DNA from 3 places in the Vibrio sp. TRT 29B02 genome. Region 1 is predicted to be linked to each of the others. Evidence: predicted binding sites of a transcription regulator. Region 1 holds the regulator's gene; each other region holds the start of a gene.
The links. Region 1 encodes PurR, which represses purine synthesis genes. Its sites were predicted from a motif close to TNANGNAAACGTTTNCNTNA; they were not measured.
Positions count from the first base shown of each region.

Region 2: folD (bifunctional methylenetetrahydrofolate dehydrogenase/methenyltetrahydrofolate cyclohydrolase FolD) is a predicted target of PurR. The motif match lies at 1,953-1,972, and genes of this name have one in related genera.
Region 3: glpX (class II fructose-bisphosphatase) is a predicted target of PurR. The motif match lies at 1,791-1,810, and genes of this name have one in related genera.

Region 1 covers NZ_JBNJOJ010000008.1:105,424-110,599, forward strand. Annotated here, with positions in the region: gene cmoM (tRNA uridine 5-oxyacetic acid(34) methyltransferase CmoM) at 1-221, opposite strand, end outside; gene elyC (envelope biogenesis factor ElyC) at 317-1,120, shown strand; gene torR (two-component system response regulator TorR) at 1,192-1,905, opposite strand; gene torD (molecular chaperone TorD) at 2,144-2,791, shown strand; gene purR (HTH-type transcriptional repressor PurR) at 3,012-4,019, shown strand; cyclic di-GMP riboswitch class I at 4,162-4,247, shown strand; gene ACQEXT_RS07035 (TfoX/Sxy family DNA transformation protein) at 4,380-4,976, shown strand; gene ACQEXT_RS07040 (TVP38/TMEM64 family protein) at 5,115-5,176, shown strand, end outside.
Region 2 covers NZ_JBNJOJ010000037.1:28,634-33,809, forward strand. Annotated here, with positions in the region: gene ACQEXT_RS18645 (methyl-accepting chemotaxis protein) at 1-898, shown strand, start outside; gene ACQEXT_RS18650 (DUF2913 family protein) at 938-1,549, opposite strand; tRNA gene ACQEXT_RS18655 (tRNA-Arg) at 1,762-1,838, opposite strand; gene folD (bifunctional methylenetetrahydrofolate dehydrogenase/methenyltetrahydrofolate cyclohydrolase FolD) at 2,041-2,904, shown strand; gene ACQEXT_RS18665 (lytic murein transglycosylase) at 3,041-4,006, opposite strand; gene ACQEXT_RS18670 (YcgL domain-containing protein) at 4,051-4,341, opposite strand; gene minC (septum site-determining protein MinC) at 4,503-5,165, shown strand.
Region 3 covers NZ_JBNJOJ010000026.1:64,441-69,616, reverse strand. Annotated here, with positions in the region: rRNA gene rrf (5S ribosomal RNA) at 121-237, shown strand; tRNA gene ACQEXT_RS15785 (tRNA-Asp) at 307-383, shown strand; gene glpX (class II fructose-bisphosphatase) at 724-1,731, opposite strand; gene zapB (cell division protein ZapB) at 2,045-2,287, shown strand; gene metF (methylenetetrahydrofolate reductase) at 2,407-3,297, opposite strand; gene ACQEXT_RS15765 (bifunctional aspartate kinase/homoserine dehydrogenase II) at 3,525-5,176, opposite strand, start outside.

The sequences.
Region 1 (5,176 bases):
AGTTTAGCAAGCTTTTGTGACATTTGTGCCAAGCCGCCCCCGGCATCCAGCACATTCAGTGGTTGTTTCGCCCCATCTACGGCATGAAGTATCTGTTGAAGATCTTCCCAAACAATGACTTGACGAATCTCGCCTTTGTCAGAACCGTAAATATTTTTTGCAAATTTGTGGGCAATATCGTCGAAATTGCGGTCTTCAGTCACAGCAGCTTGAGTTATCATGTCTAATCGTGCTGCTATTCTGTCACAAGAAAAGCAGGAATAAAGAGGCTTTCTCTTAAAATATAATCAATTGATGTTTTTTCGGACTATTTCGTATGTTTGAGCTGAAAAAAGTTGTGTCTTCTTTGCTAATGCCCTTGCCGGCCCTGCTCATCATTGGCCTATTCGGGCTAATGTTGATCATGTTTACTCGAAAGCAGAAGACAGGTTGCTTTGTTGTTCTATTCTCTTTTATTGGCATTTTCCTGATCGCCTTCCAACCCGTTTCATCTCGTCTATTGATGCCACTAGAGCGCCAATATTCGGCGTTTTTCCCAGTCGATGAGCCCATCGATTATGTTATGGTTTTGGGCAGCGGCCACGTTGTCGACGATAAAATACCACCAACATCTGAGTTAAGCCGTTCTGGTTTGATGCGCCTCACAGAAGGTATTCGAATTTTACGCATCTACCCAGGCGCCAAGCTGATCTTATCTGGTTACGCCGCAGGTTCAGAAGTGAGTAATGCACGAATGATGGCCAAAGTCGCGCTCGCACTTGGTGTGTCTAAGTCCGACATCATTTTGCTTGAAACAGCAAAAGATACGTGGGAAGAAGCGCGACAAGCAGCAGCTTTTGTGACAAACAAAAAGCTGGTTGTGGTGACTTCAGCAAGCCATATGACGCGCGCACTGAATGAGTTCCACTCAGCAGGTTTAAAACCTTATGCCGCTCCAACTAACTACTTAGCGCATGAGAATGTAACCGAGTTCTGGGCCAAATATGCGCCAAAAGCGGTCTACCTCGAGCAAACTGAACGTTATTGGCACGAGACATTGGGTCGTATTTGGCAGACGCTTCGAGACTGGGCGTCAGACTATGAAGAGAAAGCTTTGCAGGCTTCAGAGAGCAACGTTTAGCAACTTGCTGTCATCACTGTAAAATAAAAACCGAGGCAAATGCCTCGGTTTTTTTAATTCATCTAGAGCGACTAGTCGCCTGCAAACATATAACCTTCGCCATGAACCGTCACAAAGATCTGAGGGTTCTTTGGATCGAATTCCATTTTCGCTCGCATACGTCTTATCAGCACATCAATGGTACGATCGTTCGGTGCGTCGACACGGTGGCTAATCATGTTGAGAATACGCTCACGGCTCAATACCTGATTAGGGTATGAAGAGAGTGCAACCAGCAATTCATACTCAGCTTTAGTGAGTTTTACTGGCTCTCCATTGCGACTTAATGCACGTCGTTGAACATCAAATGTCCATTCTCCAAAACGTACTACATTGTCGTCTTGCTGCGCTGCGTCTAGTGTTGCAGATGCGTTGCGGGCAGAAGAGATACGCCACAATAAGTTTTTAACTCGAACCAAAAGTTCGCGTAACTCAAACGGTTTGGTGACGTAATCATCTGCGCCCATTTCTAGGCCAACAATTTTATCGATGCTATCCGTGCGTCCTGTTACCAGGATAATTCCAATGTCAGATTGACTGCGAAGTTCGCGCGTTAGCATTAATCCATCTTCACCAGGAAGATTAATATCTAACATCACCAAATCAATCGCATTGTTTTGTAGCGTATGACGCATCTGCTCGCCGCTTTCAGCCTCACTCACGTTATAACCTTCGTTCTTAAAGTAACCAACGAGTTTGCTACGCGTGACTGCGTCATCTTCTACAACTAGTACATGATAGCTCATCTACACCACTTAATTTACATTGGGAATTGCTCTAAAATTGTATTCTATTCATAAATAGTAACATTTCTAGTAATTATCACTTTAAAACTAAGAAAGATGATTTTTTCTTGATTCAAGACAAAAGTCACCCACTCATTAACATTCATTCATAATTGATGGTAACTTATCACACAAGCCGTTATCCCTATTCATTTCTATTGGTTAAACTAGTAGATAGTTATTTTAGGAGTTGAACCTAATGCAAGAAATTAAAGCATTTAATGAGAAACGTGCCGAGATTTACTGGTGGCTATCAAGCCTGTTTGCCAATGAGCTTACTGAGGAAAATATCGCGCAGTATCATTCCGCTGAAATCCGCGCGTTTTTGACTGGTTTGGGTGAAAATGCCGCTTTAAAACCTGCAATTGACCGTGTCACTGATGCGCTCAATCGCTTGATGGATCGTGAAGATGCTCAATTGGAACTCGCCGCAGATTTCTGTGATCTATTTTTAAAGTCAGATAGAGACTCTGCCCTTCCTTATGCCTCTATGTACATTGGTCAATCGGGATTACTCAACGACACGCCAGCTAAAGAGATGGAAGAGCTCATGGCGAAACATGGGGTTGCAGTTGAAAAAGATCTAAACGAGCCAGCCGACCATCTTGCAATCGAACTCGACTTTCTTGGCAATCTTATTATTCGCTCAAATGAGTTGGAACAAGAACGTCATTTAGAAGATGCGTTAAAAGAGCAAGAAGCGTTTATTCAGCAACACCTATTGAGTTGGGTTCCGAAATTTTCAGCCAAGTGTCAGACACTCGATGACTTCGGCTTTTACTCTGCAATCGCCAGCCTTACTAGCGCTTTCTTAGAGCTAGATTGCAGCTATCTTGCAGGCGAGTAAAAAAACGCACATTGTGAGCTCAAACCTACAACTTTGACGTTTTTTGTTTGCTCTCTGAGAGTTTGCGGTCTAGAATCGTGACCGCAAACGATAAAAATGAACGATTCAAATACAAACCGCTAAATAAGGGCGGTTTTTGTGTTTCTGATACTTTCTGCCAGACTATTTTATTCTACACTTGAATATATTTGCTTGGCAGTCATCGACAGGACAAAACCTTATGGCCACTATTAAAGATGTTGCTCGCCTAGCCGGTGTTTCAACAACCACTGTGTCTCACGTAATTAATAAAACACGCTTTGTTGCTGAAGCTACTCAAGAAAAAGTAATGGAAGCGGTGAACGAGTTAAACTATGCGCCAAGTGCTGTTGCGCGTAGCTTGAAATGTAACACGACTCGTACAATCGGTATGTTGGTCACCCAATCAACAAACCTATTCTTTTCAGAAGTGATTGATGGCGTAGAAAGCTACTGCTACCGTCAGGGCTACACGCTTATCTTGTGTAATACTGGTGGCATCTACGAGAAACAACGCGACTACATCCGCATGTTGGCAGAGAAGCGCGTAGACGGCATCTTAGTCATGTGTTCAGACCTTACTGAAGAGCTGAGCGAAATGCTCGATCGCCATAAAGATATCCCTAAAGTCGTTATGGACTGGGGTCCTGAAAGCTCGCAAGCGGACAAGATCATTGATAACTCAGAAGAAGGCGGCTACCTAGCAACAAAATATCTGATCGAACGTGGTCATAAAGATATTGCCTGTCTAAGTGGTCACTTTGAAAAAGCCGCCTGTCAGGAGCGTATTCGTGGTTTCAAACGCGCGATGAGTGAAGCAGAACTTTCGGTGAATGAAGATTGGATTCTTGAAGGCAACTTCGAGTGTGATACCGCCGTACTCGCCGCAGACAAAATTGCAGCGATGGATAACAAGCCAAGTGCTGTGTTTTGTTTCAACGACACAATGGCATTGGGTTTGATGAGCCGTCTACAGCAAAAAGGCATTCGAATTCCTGAAGATATGTCAGTCATCGGCTATGACAATATTGAGCTGGCTGAGTACTTCTCTCCACCATTAACAACTGTCCACCAACCAAAACGTCGTGTTGGTAAAAACGCATTCGAAATCTTGCTTGAGCGGATCAAAGATAAAGAGCATGAGAAGCGTATTTTTGAAATGCACCCTGAGATTGTTGAACGAAATACCGTCCTTGATTTGAACAAATAGTTCAAATCGTTCGCTTAGCCGGTAGCACATTATTGGCTAAGCGGATAATTCACCTCTTTTTACTGAACCAAGATCACACTTATTCCATTTCGGCGTGATGTCCTACGCATATTTTATTTATGCTCTAAATGTTCGAACAATGCCACGAACAGGGCAAACCACTCCGAAAGGGTGGGACGCAAAGCCTCCGGCCTTAAACATGATATGTCTGGTAGCGGGGTTGCCGATGGTAAATATGCACTTGTCATACACGAATTACTAACGGTTGTATGACGCCTTACTTACAAAGTACCTGCATTATTTTGCTAATCTCTCGGACCTGAACTGGTGGCGTATAACTATACACCGAGAATAAACAGCATGGATAAACCAATACTAAAAGACTCAATGCGATTATTTGAGCAACTTGGCTACATCAAGTCTCGTTCAATGTTTGGTGGCTTTGGCATTTTTGCTGATGACACGATGTTCGCACTCGTGGTCAACGATAAACTTCACGTTCGTGCAGACGCAGAACTGGCTAAACAATTTAAATCTCAAGGACTCGAGCCTTACGTTTATAAAAAACGCGGATTTCCCGTTGTAACGAAATACTACGCCTTGTGTCATGACTGGAGTTCAGATACCAATAAAACCTTAGAACTCGCCAAGCTTGCACTTGATGCGGCAAACAACGAGAAGAAAACTCAATCGCAAGCGAAACCAAGTCGCCTCAAAGATTTACCGAACTTACGATTAGCTACTGAGCGTATGCTCAATAAAGCAGGTATCGAAAGTGTCGAAAACCTTGAAGAAACCGGCTCAGTTAACGCATTCAAAGCCATTCAGTCTACTCACTCTTCTGACGTTAACATCGAGCTACTTTGGGCATTAGAAGGTGCGATCAATGGCACTCACTGGTCCGTCATTCCTCAAAATCGACGCCAAGAGCTGCTCAACGAGCTTAGCCATCACTAACAGATAAGTTATCGAATCAATAAAGAGTCAGCCTTAGTGCTGACTTTTTTCTTATTTGTGAAATTTACTGCTTGCTTTCCCTTTCTAGTCTATTAACACTTTAATTTCGCTAGCTTTGATGTTTGATGGAGATGTTGTATGAGTAAAAAACTGATTTTGGGCGTTGTGTTCATCCTTGTTGTTGTATTGCTAGCCCTTAA
Region 2 (5,176 bases), on a different contig from region 1:
ACTGTCACAAATATCGTTCAGTGTTAACGGACTAGTCTCAAGTATCAAGAGCTTGCTGCTTCAAGTCACCGATAGCAATAGCCACAGTAACGAAAGACTGGCACAAATGGTGAAAGGCGCCGACGACTTAGGAGACAGCAGCCGAGCGACAGCGGATAAATGCAGTAACATTGCCACCGCTATGACCGAGTTATCTCAGTCGAGTCTAGAAATTGCAGCATCCTCTGAGCGTGCTCTTGAAGAGACCGAGCAGATGACCAACAAAGTCCTGACTTGCCAACAACAGAGCCAAGCTTCGTACGATATTGTAAAAGCGTTGGTTAGCCAGATTGAACAAACGCAAAGCTGTATGCTTCAGCTTGAGCAAGATGCCCAAAGCGTGAGCAAGATTGTTGATACTATTAATGGCATCTCGGAGCAAACCAATTTACTCGCACTCAACGCAGCGATTGAAGCGGCTCGTGCAGGTGAACACGGCCGTGGGTTTGCAGTGGTATCATCCGAAGTCAGAGATCTTGCTCAGCGCAGTAAAGAGGCGACGGAGCATATTTCTCAACTGCTTGGAAATATCACCAACAACACTCAAACAGCAGTGAGCAACATGCATAAGAGCCGTGAAGCCACAGACTCTACCTTTAATTCCGTGTCTGAGGTAAACAACAGCGTCTCTCAGCTAGAAACATTGATTGAGACGGTGAATCAACATATCACCAGTATTGCTAACTCAACTGTCGAACAATCTAAAGCGAGTGAAGCGGTCGATCAGGATGTCGATGTTCTCACTGAAATTGCTCAGACTACGGGGCATCTCGCTGACACAATGAACGATATTGTGGCGAGCTATCGAGAAGAGGTGAACGAAGTCAACGAGCAGTTACAAGAGTTCAAACTCGCGTAATGAAGCAAATCATAAAAAAGTGGCCATGTGCCACTTTTTTTATTTTTGTAAGCTCAAAGAGATACGTACAAAGTCACCATCTTCAAATTCGACTTTATGCTCAAATAAGGATGACGAATAAATCGTACGCATAAAGGCATGCTTTTCACCGTGAGTCCCACGAAACAACATAGAAATATCCGCAACCAAGCGATTACGATTGTTGAAATGAGCGTTGAGATCCGTAGAAAGCACACACAGCAAACAGCCTTTCGGGTTATGTTTTAGATCCACCTCTTGAGGACTTGAAACCAACACTGTGGTGTTTAACTCCCTCTCTAAGGTGTTAACCAACAGCAAAAAACTGTCGAGATGAGGTAACTCGTCCCCTTCTACCGGCGGGAGTAAATTCCCAAGCATCCCTTCCATATCTAAGCGCTGTGAGCGAGCATGGCTGACTAACGAGCGCACTTTCTTCTTGAAGGGTTTGTATTTCTTGCTATTTGCAGCTTTGTTAAGCCAAGCAGAAAGAATATCGTTCACATCGGAACGTGGCTTTCTCGCCAAAGACACTGCGGTATGATTAGTGCGCAAATGAAGTAAAGCGTGAAGAGCAAGTTCTGCTAATAGCGGCTCAAATTCAGGTTTAATTTTAGTATGGATACTGCGCATGGTTCACTAAAGGTAGGTACTCGGTTCGAACTTGGCCAAGACGGAAACGTCAGAGGAGCGACATGCTACCGAAAAGCACAGCTTATGTACAGAGAGCATATTAAATCGGTTGAAATAGCGCAGAATATAGGTTGCGTATGTAACGATCCACCAGCACCACAGAAACGACAAAGCCCCGATAACTCATCGAGTTATCGGGGCTTCTGAATAAATGGCACGCCCTGTAGGATTCGAACCTACGACCACATCCTTAGAAGGGACGTGCTCTATCCAGCTGAGCTAAGGGCGCGCTACAGGGACAGGATTATACGAGTTCGAGGCGTTAAAACAAGAGCTTTTCTTAACATTCTGATCTGAATGACTAAAAAAAGGCCACTGAACTCTTATTTGATTAAAATCACCACAAAGCAAACGTTTGCTTATAGATGTTCGTCAAATAATTTGCGACAATGCGCTGCAAATACGTCGCCATTCATTTCTTAAGGAAAGTCATGACAGCTCAAAATATCGATGGAACTCTTATTTCACAAACTGTTCGTTCAGAAGTTGCAGCACGTGTTAAAGCTCGTAAAGAGGCGGGTCTTCGTGCACCAGGCCTTGCTGTTGTGCTCGTTGGTGAAGATCCTGCGTCACAGGTTTATGTCGGAAGTAAACGCCGTGCTTGTGAAGAAGTCGGTTTTGTTTCCAAATCATTTGACCTTCCAGCGACCACAACCGAGCAAGAACTGCTTGCGTTGATTGATGAGCTTAACGAAGATGCTCAGATAGATGGTATTTTGGTTCAATTACCCCTTCCTGCGGGTATCGACGCCACTCATGTGCTAGAGCGCATCCACCCAGAAAAAGACGTTGATGGTTTCCACCCTTACAACGTTGGTCGCCTAGCTCAACGCATCCCTAAGCTTCGCTCTTGTACGCCAAAAGGGATCATTACTCTACTAGACCGCTACAATGTCGAACTACGTGGTAAGCATGCCGTTATCGTAGGTGCATCAAATATTGTTGGCCGTCCAATGACTCTTGAGTTGTTGCTAGCAGGTTGTACAACAACAACGTGTCATCGCTTTACTAAGGATCTTGAGAGCCACGTTCGCCAGGCTGATGTGGTTGTAGTCGCAGTAGGTAAACCTAACTTTATCCCAGGTAACTGGATCAAAGAGGGTGCTATCGTGGTCGATGTGGGTATTAACCGTCTTGAATCAGGAAAACTGGTCGGTGACGTCGAGTACGATAAAGCAAGAGAAAAAGCGAGCTTCATTACACCTGTACCTGGTGGTGTGGGACCAATGACAGTGGCAAGCCTAATCGAAAACACCATGCTGGCGTGTGAGCAGTTCCATACCAAGAAGAAATAGCGTAGAACTGGAGAAAGTTTGAAGGGTCGGTGCTTGGCGTCAGCCCTTACCTCCTTAAAGGCTCGGAAGCCGTATTTGGAAATAACTCCAAAAGAAAAAGGAGCTCTATAAGCTCCTTTGCTAACAAATTGATTCTCTACAGTGTAATTCTGTCCGCTAAATGACTAACAGCAAGTGCAAAGTAATAAGAGCGATTCCACTTCATCAATACATTGTAGTTGTTGTAAACCAGATAGACTCGGCCGTTGGCATTGTCTGGTGCCGTCAACCACGCATTGACATTCACTTGTGGCAATGCGCTTCCATCGTAACGTGTGATACCAAGTTGATTCCACTGCGCTAAGGTTTTCTCTTTACCCTCGACACGTCCCTCTAGGTTCATGTCGAAACCCTTTGGCAGTTTTACCTGACGCCCCCAAGTGTAAGTGTCGTTCCAACCTGACTGACTTAAATAGTTAGCGGCGGAAGCGAACACATCCGCTTCGGTGTTCCAAATGTCCTTCTTGCCATCCCCATTACCGTCAGCGGCAAAAGATAGGAACGAACTTGGCATGAACTGACATTGCCCCATCGCGCCAGCCCAAGAACCTTTAAAGTCCTCAACGGCAATATGACCCTGCTCAAGGATTTGCAACGCCGCCATGGTCTCTTTACGGAAAAAGTCCTCACGACGACCGTCATAAGCCATCGTCGACAGCGCATCAATCACAGGGTAATTACCCGTAAAACGACCAAAGTTACTTTCTACGCCCCATAGTGCAACGATAAACCGTGGCTGAACGCCGTACTCTTCACCAATGCGACTCAGCTCAGCATAGTGCTCTTTGTAGAGCTCTTTAGCTTGTTTTACTTTCCAATCGGGCACTGCGCGTGGAATATACTCATCTAGGGTGAGCTTCTTCTCAGGCTGATTCTTATCGGCTTTCACCGCACGCGGTTTGTGGGTGACATTATCGAACGCTTGCTCAATAACCGCCTCAGAAATACCGTTTTGGCGAGCCTCAACTTTTAAACCTTCAACGTATTCCTCAAAGCTCACTTCATTAGCAAAAACCGATGAGGCGAGCGTGACCCCTAGAGCGACTGACATTAGTTTTTTCACATTGCCCTCCTTGAGCAACAGAATCTAACAGTCCGAATATAATTTTATTCTTCTTCAGACTGCTGACGAGCTTGTTTTTGCTCTTTATATTCATCGAGTAAATTTTTCGGTGGTGGCGGTAGTTGAAGGAAAAAGCCGTCATCTTTCAGTGACTGCTTCACTTTCTCTACGTCTACTTGAGCCAGCGTACGCCCCTCTAACTTCACCACCATAACCATAATAGGTTTGCCAAACATCTGCATTAATGTGTCAGGAACTTGTGAGAAATCATCCTTTTTAGGGATATATAAGTAAGCACCTTCTTTTTTAGAACTTTTGTATATTGCACAAAGCATTGGAAGCCTTTTATCGTTTTAATTCATGGAACGTCAATGTTTCGCTATTTTTTTAAGCAAAACGGTCAATTGGGCACAAGATAACTTGCTGAGCTTATTCTAGGAATATAACATGACAACCCTAGTCTCAGGCAACGCCCTTAAGAGGTTGTACGTAAAAGATGTCAAATACTCCAGACCTAAAAGGCAGTAGCTTCACTTTGTCAGTTTTGCACCTTTCTGACAACGATGTGGAAAAAACTATTCATTTCTTACAACAAAAGGTCGAGCAAGCCCCTGCTTTCTTCGCTCACGCGCCCGTGGTAATCAATATCGCGAAAGTAGAAAGCGATCTTGACTTTTCGAGGCTAAAACAAGGCATATCTCAAGCTGGGATGATTCCTGTCGGCGTTACTGGCTGTAAAGACAAGCGAACGCAAAACTTGGCTTCTGAGGCCAACTTTGCCGTGATGTCTGCCAGTAAGTCGCCTGCTCAAGCACCTGCAAAAATGAGCGCGACAAAAATTGTTCGTACTCCAGTTCGCTCAGGGCAACAGATCTATGCCAAAGACAGCGATCTTATCGTACTGAATCATGTCAGTGAAGGAGCTGAGGTTATCGCAGATGGTTCTATTCATATCCTCGGAACACTTCGTGGCCGAGCGATTGCCGGCGCAAGTGGGAACACAGGTGCAGTCATCATCTGCAATAAACTTAATGCCGAATTAATGTCGATTGCCGGACACTACTGGCTTACGGAGCAATTCTCCGAAGAGTTCTGGCAACAAAAAGTTATGTTCAGTTTGAACGACGACTCGCTCAAGTTCGAGTTGTTAACGATTTAATATTATAAGGA
Region 3 (5,176 bases), on a different contig from region 1:
GAGCTAACCTGTACTAATTGCCCGTGAGGCTTAACCATACAACACCCAAAGGGTTTTGTGGACTCAATGTAAGAACATTGAATGTGTAAGAACTGACAGCTTTCCAGATTAAAGAATTTGCTTGGCGACCATAGCGATTTGGACCCACCTGATTTCCATTCCGAACTCAGAAGTGAAACGAATTAGCGCCGATGGTAGTGTGGGGCTTCCCCATGTGAGAGTAGGACATCGCCAGGCTTACATTTCGTTTTTAGATTTTAGAAAAATCTAAAGGCAAAAACTTAGACTCAAGAGTCTAACCAGTGCGGAGCGGTAGTTCAGTTGGTTAGAATACCGGCCTGTCACGCCGGGGGTCGCGGGTTCGAGTCCCGTCCGCTCCGCCACTTATTCCAGACCCCAGCAGAAATGCTGGGGTCTTTTTGTTTTTATCCGAGTATGTTTCTCATCGACCAAGGCATGTCGATGGCTTGCCGTCCCGACCGTCCATCTCTTATTCACATAGCCGAGCCTGACGCTAGGCTTTGGTTGTTTTAAAAGCCCGTCGCTTACGCCACGGGCTTTTTGTGTATTAGGGAGCAGGAGTGCTTCAGGTGTGGAAATCGGGTACGGGCTGTGGATTACGCGCTTTGAGATGGCACTAATATTCTAGTTATTCGCTCCAAACAAAAAGGGTTGACGCTTTCACGCCAACCCTCCGATCTTTTCTCGCTTCTCGCTTCTCGCTTAAAGAATAATATCTCTCACTTCAGCATCTTTGCGTTCTAGATAGTGGATAGATTTAATTCGACGGATAGTACGACAGCGGCCACGGATTAATAGCGTCTCCGTTGTCGCGATATTACCTTGGCGTGTAATGCCTTCTAGAAGATCACCTTTAGTGATACCAGTTGCTGAGAACACGACATTGTCGCTGCGAGCCATATCTTCCATAGTGAGTACTACATTCGCCTCGACGCCCATTTCTTCACAGCGTTTAAGCTCTGCTGCGCCATAAATGCGGTTTTCTTCTGTATCCCCTTTCACTTCATGGCGAGGCAGTAGACGACCATGCATGTCGCCGTCTAGTGCACGGATCACTGCGGCAGATACTACCCCTTCAGGTGCACCACCAATGCAGTACATGACGTCTACTTCACTGTCTGGCATACATGTAAGAATCGATGCTGCCACATCACCATCAGGGACGGCAAATACACGCACACCCATTGCCTGCATTTCATCGATAACGCCATCGTGACGAGGCTTAGCTAGCGTAATTACAACTAGAGTATCTAGGCTTTTACCAAGCGCTTGTGCGACGTTCTCTAGGTTTTCTTTTAGTGGCTTGTGTAAGTCGATGCAACCTTTTGCGCCTGGACCTACAACGAGCTTTTCCATATACATATCAGGTGCTTTTAAAAAGCTTCCCTTTTCGCCAGCAGCGAGTACCGCTAATGCGTTAGATTGGCCCATCGCCGTCATGCGAGTGCCTTCGATAGGGTCTACCGCGATATCGACTTCGTCGCCACCTAGGCCGACATTTTCACCGATGTAGAGCATAGGAGCATCATCGATCTCGCCTTCGCCGATAACGATTTCGCCACTGATCTCAGTTTTGTTGAGTAAGCTACGCATTACTTCTACAGCGGCACCGTCGGCTGCATTCTTATCGCCACGGCCAAGCCATTTGTAGCCTGCCAGTGCTGCACCCTCGGTAACTCGAGAAAATGCCATTGCTAAATCGCGTTTCATGATGACTCCAAGTAAAGGATAAAGAGAAAAAACAAAAACGGCAGGATTTTACCATATCAAAAAGGAAACGTTTGCTTTTTTGCCTATAAGGTCATTGAACAGGATCAATTTAGTCGCTTAAATAGAGCACATTTCGTCGCTTTTGACTCAGATGTAAAGCTATTGTCAATTTGCGCTGTTTTTTTAAGCGAATGATGAAAAATATCCAAGATAGGGCGTGTCTATCAGCGCTCGGCTGAGTAGAATGGAACAAAACGGGTTTGGATCATCGATGACCAAAACCTTTCCCCGAATAACAAATAGGTAGGCCAAGATGTCTTTTGAAGTATTAGAACAGCTAGAAGCAAAAATCCAAACTGCAGTTGATACTATTGCCCTTCTGCAAATGGAAGTAGAAGAGCTTAAAGAAGAGAAAGAGAAACTTGCGACAGAAGCAAACGAACTACGTAGCAGTCGTGAAGAGCTAGAACACAAAGCGCAGCAAATGCAGCAAGAGCATTCAGCGTGGCAGGAGCGCATCCGCAACCTACTTGGTAAAATGGACGATGTAGAGTAATAGGATAGAACCTATATTTTTCGTAGCAGGCTGGACTTGATGTTCAGCCTTTTTTGTATCGAGCGAAAAAATAAAGGCCGATAAGGTTATCGGCCATGGGAATGAGAGTTTGGCTCTGGTTAGCCTTGAGGACGTACGCCAAGTGTATGGCACAGTGCATACGTCATTTCTGCACGATTTAGCGTGTAGAAGTGGAAATCTTTAACGCCTTCACGACTTAGGATTCGAACCATATCAATTGCGTGGCTGGCGCCGACAAGCTGGCGAGTTGTTGGGTCATCATCTAGCCCTTCAAACTGCTTTTTCATCCAACCAGGCACTTTCACTGCATTCTGTGCTGCAAAGCGAGAAGCTTGCTTGAAGTTGGAAACAGGTAAAATGCCCGGTACAATCTCTACGTCGATACCCGCTGCCACACAGCGGTCACGAAAACGCAGGTAGCTCTCAACATCAAAAAAGAATTGCGTAATAGCGCGGTTCGCACCAGCATCAACTTTGCGTTTTAGGTTGAGAAGATCCGCCTGAGCACTCTTTGCTTCAGGGTGTACTTCTGGGAATGCCGCGACTGAAATGTCGAAGTCATGGCGAGCTTTTAACAACTCGACTAAATCAGAAGCATACATTTCAGGTTTACCACCACCCGGTGGGATGTCACCACGAAGGGCCACGATGTTGTGAATGCCGTTCGCCCAGTAGTCATCTGCAATTTGGATCAGTTCTTCGCGAGAGGCGTCAATACACGTTAGGTGTGGAGCTGCGACTAAGCCAGTTTCTGCCTTAATCTCTTTAATGATGGAGTGAGTTCTATCGCGTTCACCTGAGTTTGCACCGTAAGTCACAGAGACAAATTTTGGCTTAAGATTTTTTAGACGGTGTACAGAATTCCACAGTGTTTCTTCCATTTTTTCACTGCTAGGTGGAAAAAATTCAAATGAAACATTGATGTTGTCAGAAAGCTCAGCGACATTCTGATTTAAGGCGTCGATATGACTAGCGTGTGTGTATCCCATCTTACTCTCTCCCAATGGCCATCCATGCCAAAAAACTCATAATTCCCAATCGACGTTTAGACGTCTATATGTCTACAGAATGAATTGAATACGATTTAATGTCAACTCTGTAATTATGAATTTTTCTCAAGTTGATTATGAGCGGGTTTCAAGTTGATTGGCAACCCATGATTTTGTTTGCTATTTGAGATAGAGCAAGGGCGCTAAATCATTTAGCGCCCTAGAGGTTAAAGTAAACTGGATAGTAGATTTAGGTCGGATTGAATTGCGCCAGCGGTGACCTCTCGGCCTGCTCCTGGTCCACGTATTACCAATGGGTTGTCTTTATACCATTTACTTTCAATGGCGAAGATGTTGTCACAAGGGAGTAGATTAGCTAACGCATGCTCTTTGTTGAGTGCCTCAACGCCGACGGTTGCAGTGCCGTTTTTCTCAAGTCGAGCAACATAGCGCAGTACTTTATCTTCTCTTTGTGCCTTTTTAAGACGTTCAGCCAGCAGTTCACTGAGTAACTGGCTTTGATCAAAAAACTCATCGATAGTTAGACCTGTGAGCTCTAGAGGCACGAGACTTTCGACTTTTACTGATTCTGGCTCAATGACAAGCCCTGATTCACGCGCAAGAATAACCAGTTTGCGCATGACGTCTGAGCCATCGAGATCGTGGCGAGGATCGGGTTCAGTTAATCCTTGCTGCCATGCCAGATCGACGAGCTCTGCAAATGGTACGCTGCCATCGTACTGTTGGAAAAGCCAAGAGAGCGTGCCTGAAAAAATGCCAGACAGCGCAAGGATGTCGTCACCACTTTCACGTAAGTCTCTAACGGTGTGATTGATCGGTAATCCTGCACCAACGGTAGCATTGTAAAGCCAGTGACGGTTGATCTTGGCAAATGCCTCTTGTACTTGATGGTAGTATTCGCTGGAAGCGGACCCTGCTACCTTATTTGCAGAGATCAAATGCATCCCTTGCTCTGCGATCTCTAAGTAGCGTTCTGCTAGCGTCTTACTTGCGGTGACATCTAAGATGACAAGGTCATCATAGCCTTGAATGGAACCGAGCACCTTAATCCAATCACTGCCCTCGTGACTGATCGCTTCTTCATCAAAATGAGTTGCGACTTGGGCTGCATCAATGCCATTTGGGTTAAACCAATAAGTCTGGCTATCGATAGCAGCAACTAACTCAAAGTTCATTCCATGGCGTTTTTCTAGCTCAGTTTTCTGTTCGGAGAATAGTGCCAGCCAACTGGAGCCGATATTGCCTTTGCCACACAGTGCAATAGCGACTCGTTTTTGCGCTTGGAAAAGCTGACTGTGAATCGATTTGACCAGTAGTTTAGTGTTTGCCTTACGTAGCACTGCAACAAGGCTAAGGCCTGATAAGGATTCAGAGATAAACTCAACTGGCGAGTTCTTTAGCTGTTGGTAGAAACCATAACAATGGTTGGCATTCTTTGTCACACCGGCACCAACGGCGGCGACCATCGAGTAACCTTCTTTTAGTTTGATTTCCGCTTCAAACGCTGCGTCTTGTAAATGCTCTAAAGCACCGCCAACAATTTCGCTGGTATACGCTAAGCGTATAGAGTGTTGGTCTGGTTGAACCTCGTAGGTAAGAGGTTCAAGCTGGGCACGTTTGAGGCTAGCAAGTACCTCATTTTCAATACGTTGGAAATCATGTCGAGAAGAGAAGTAAAGTTCGATCAATAGCACTTCATCGAGAGATGAAATGATTTTAGCCCCTCTTCCTGATGCCAATACACGTTCAATACGAGTTGACCCCGACTCTGGCTGATAGCTACAGCGAAGGTGCAAATCCATCGAGCTTTGAGCGACAGGTTGTAAGGTTCTGCTGTGGAGAACTGGCGCTGCTAGTC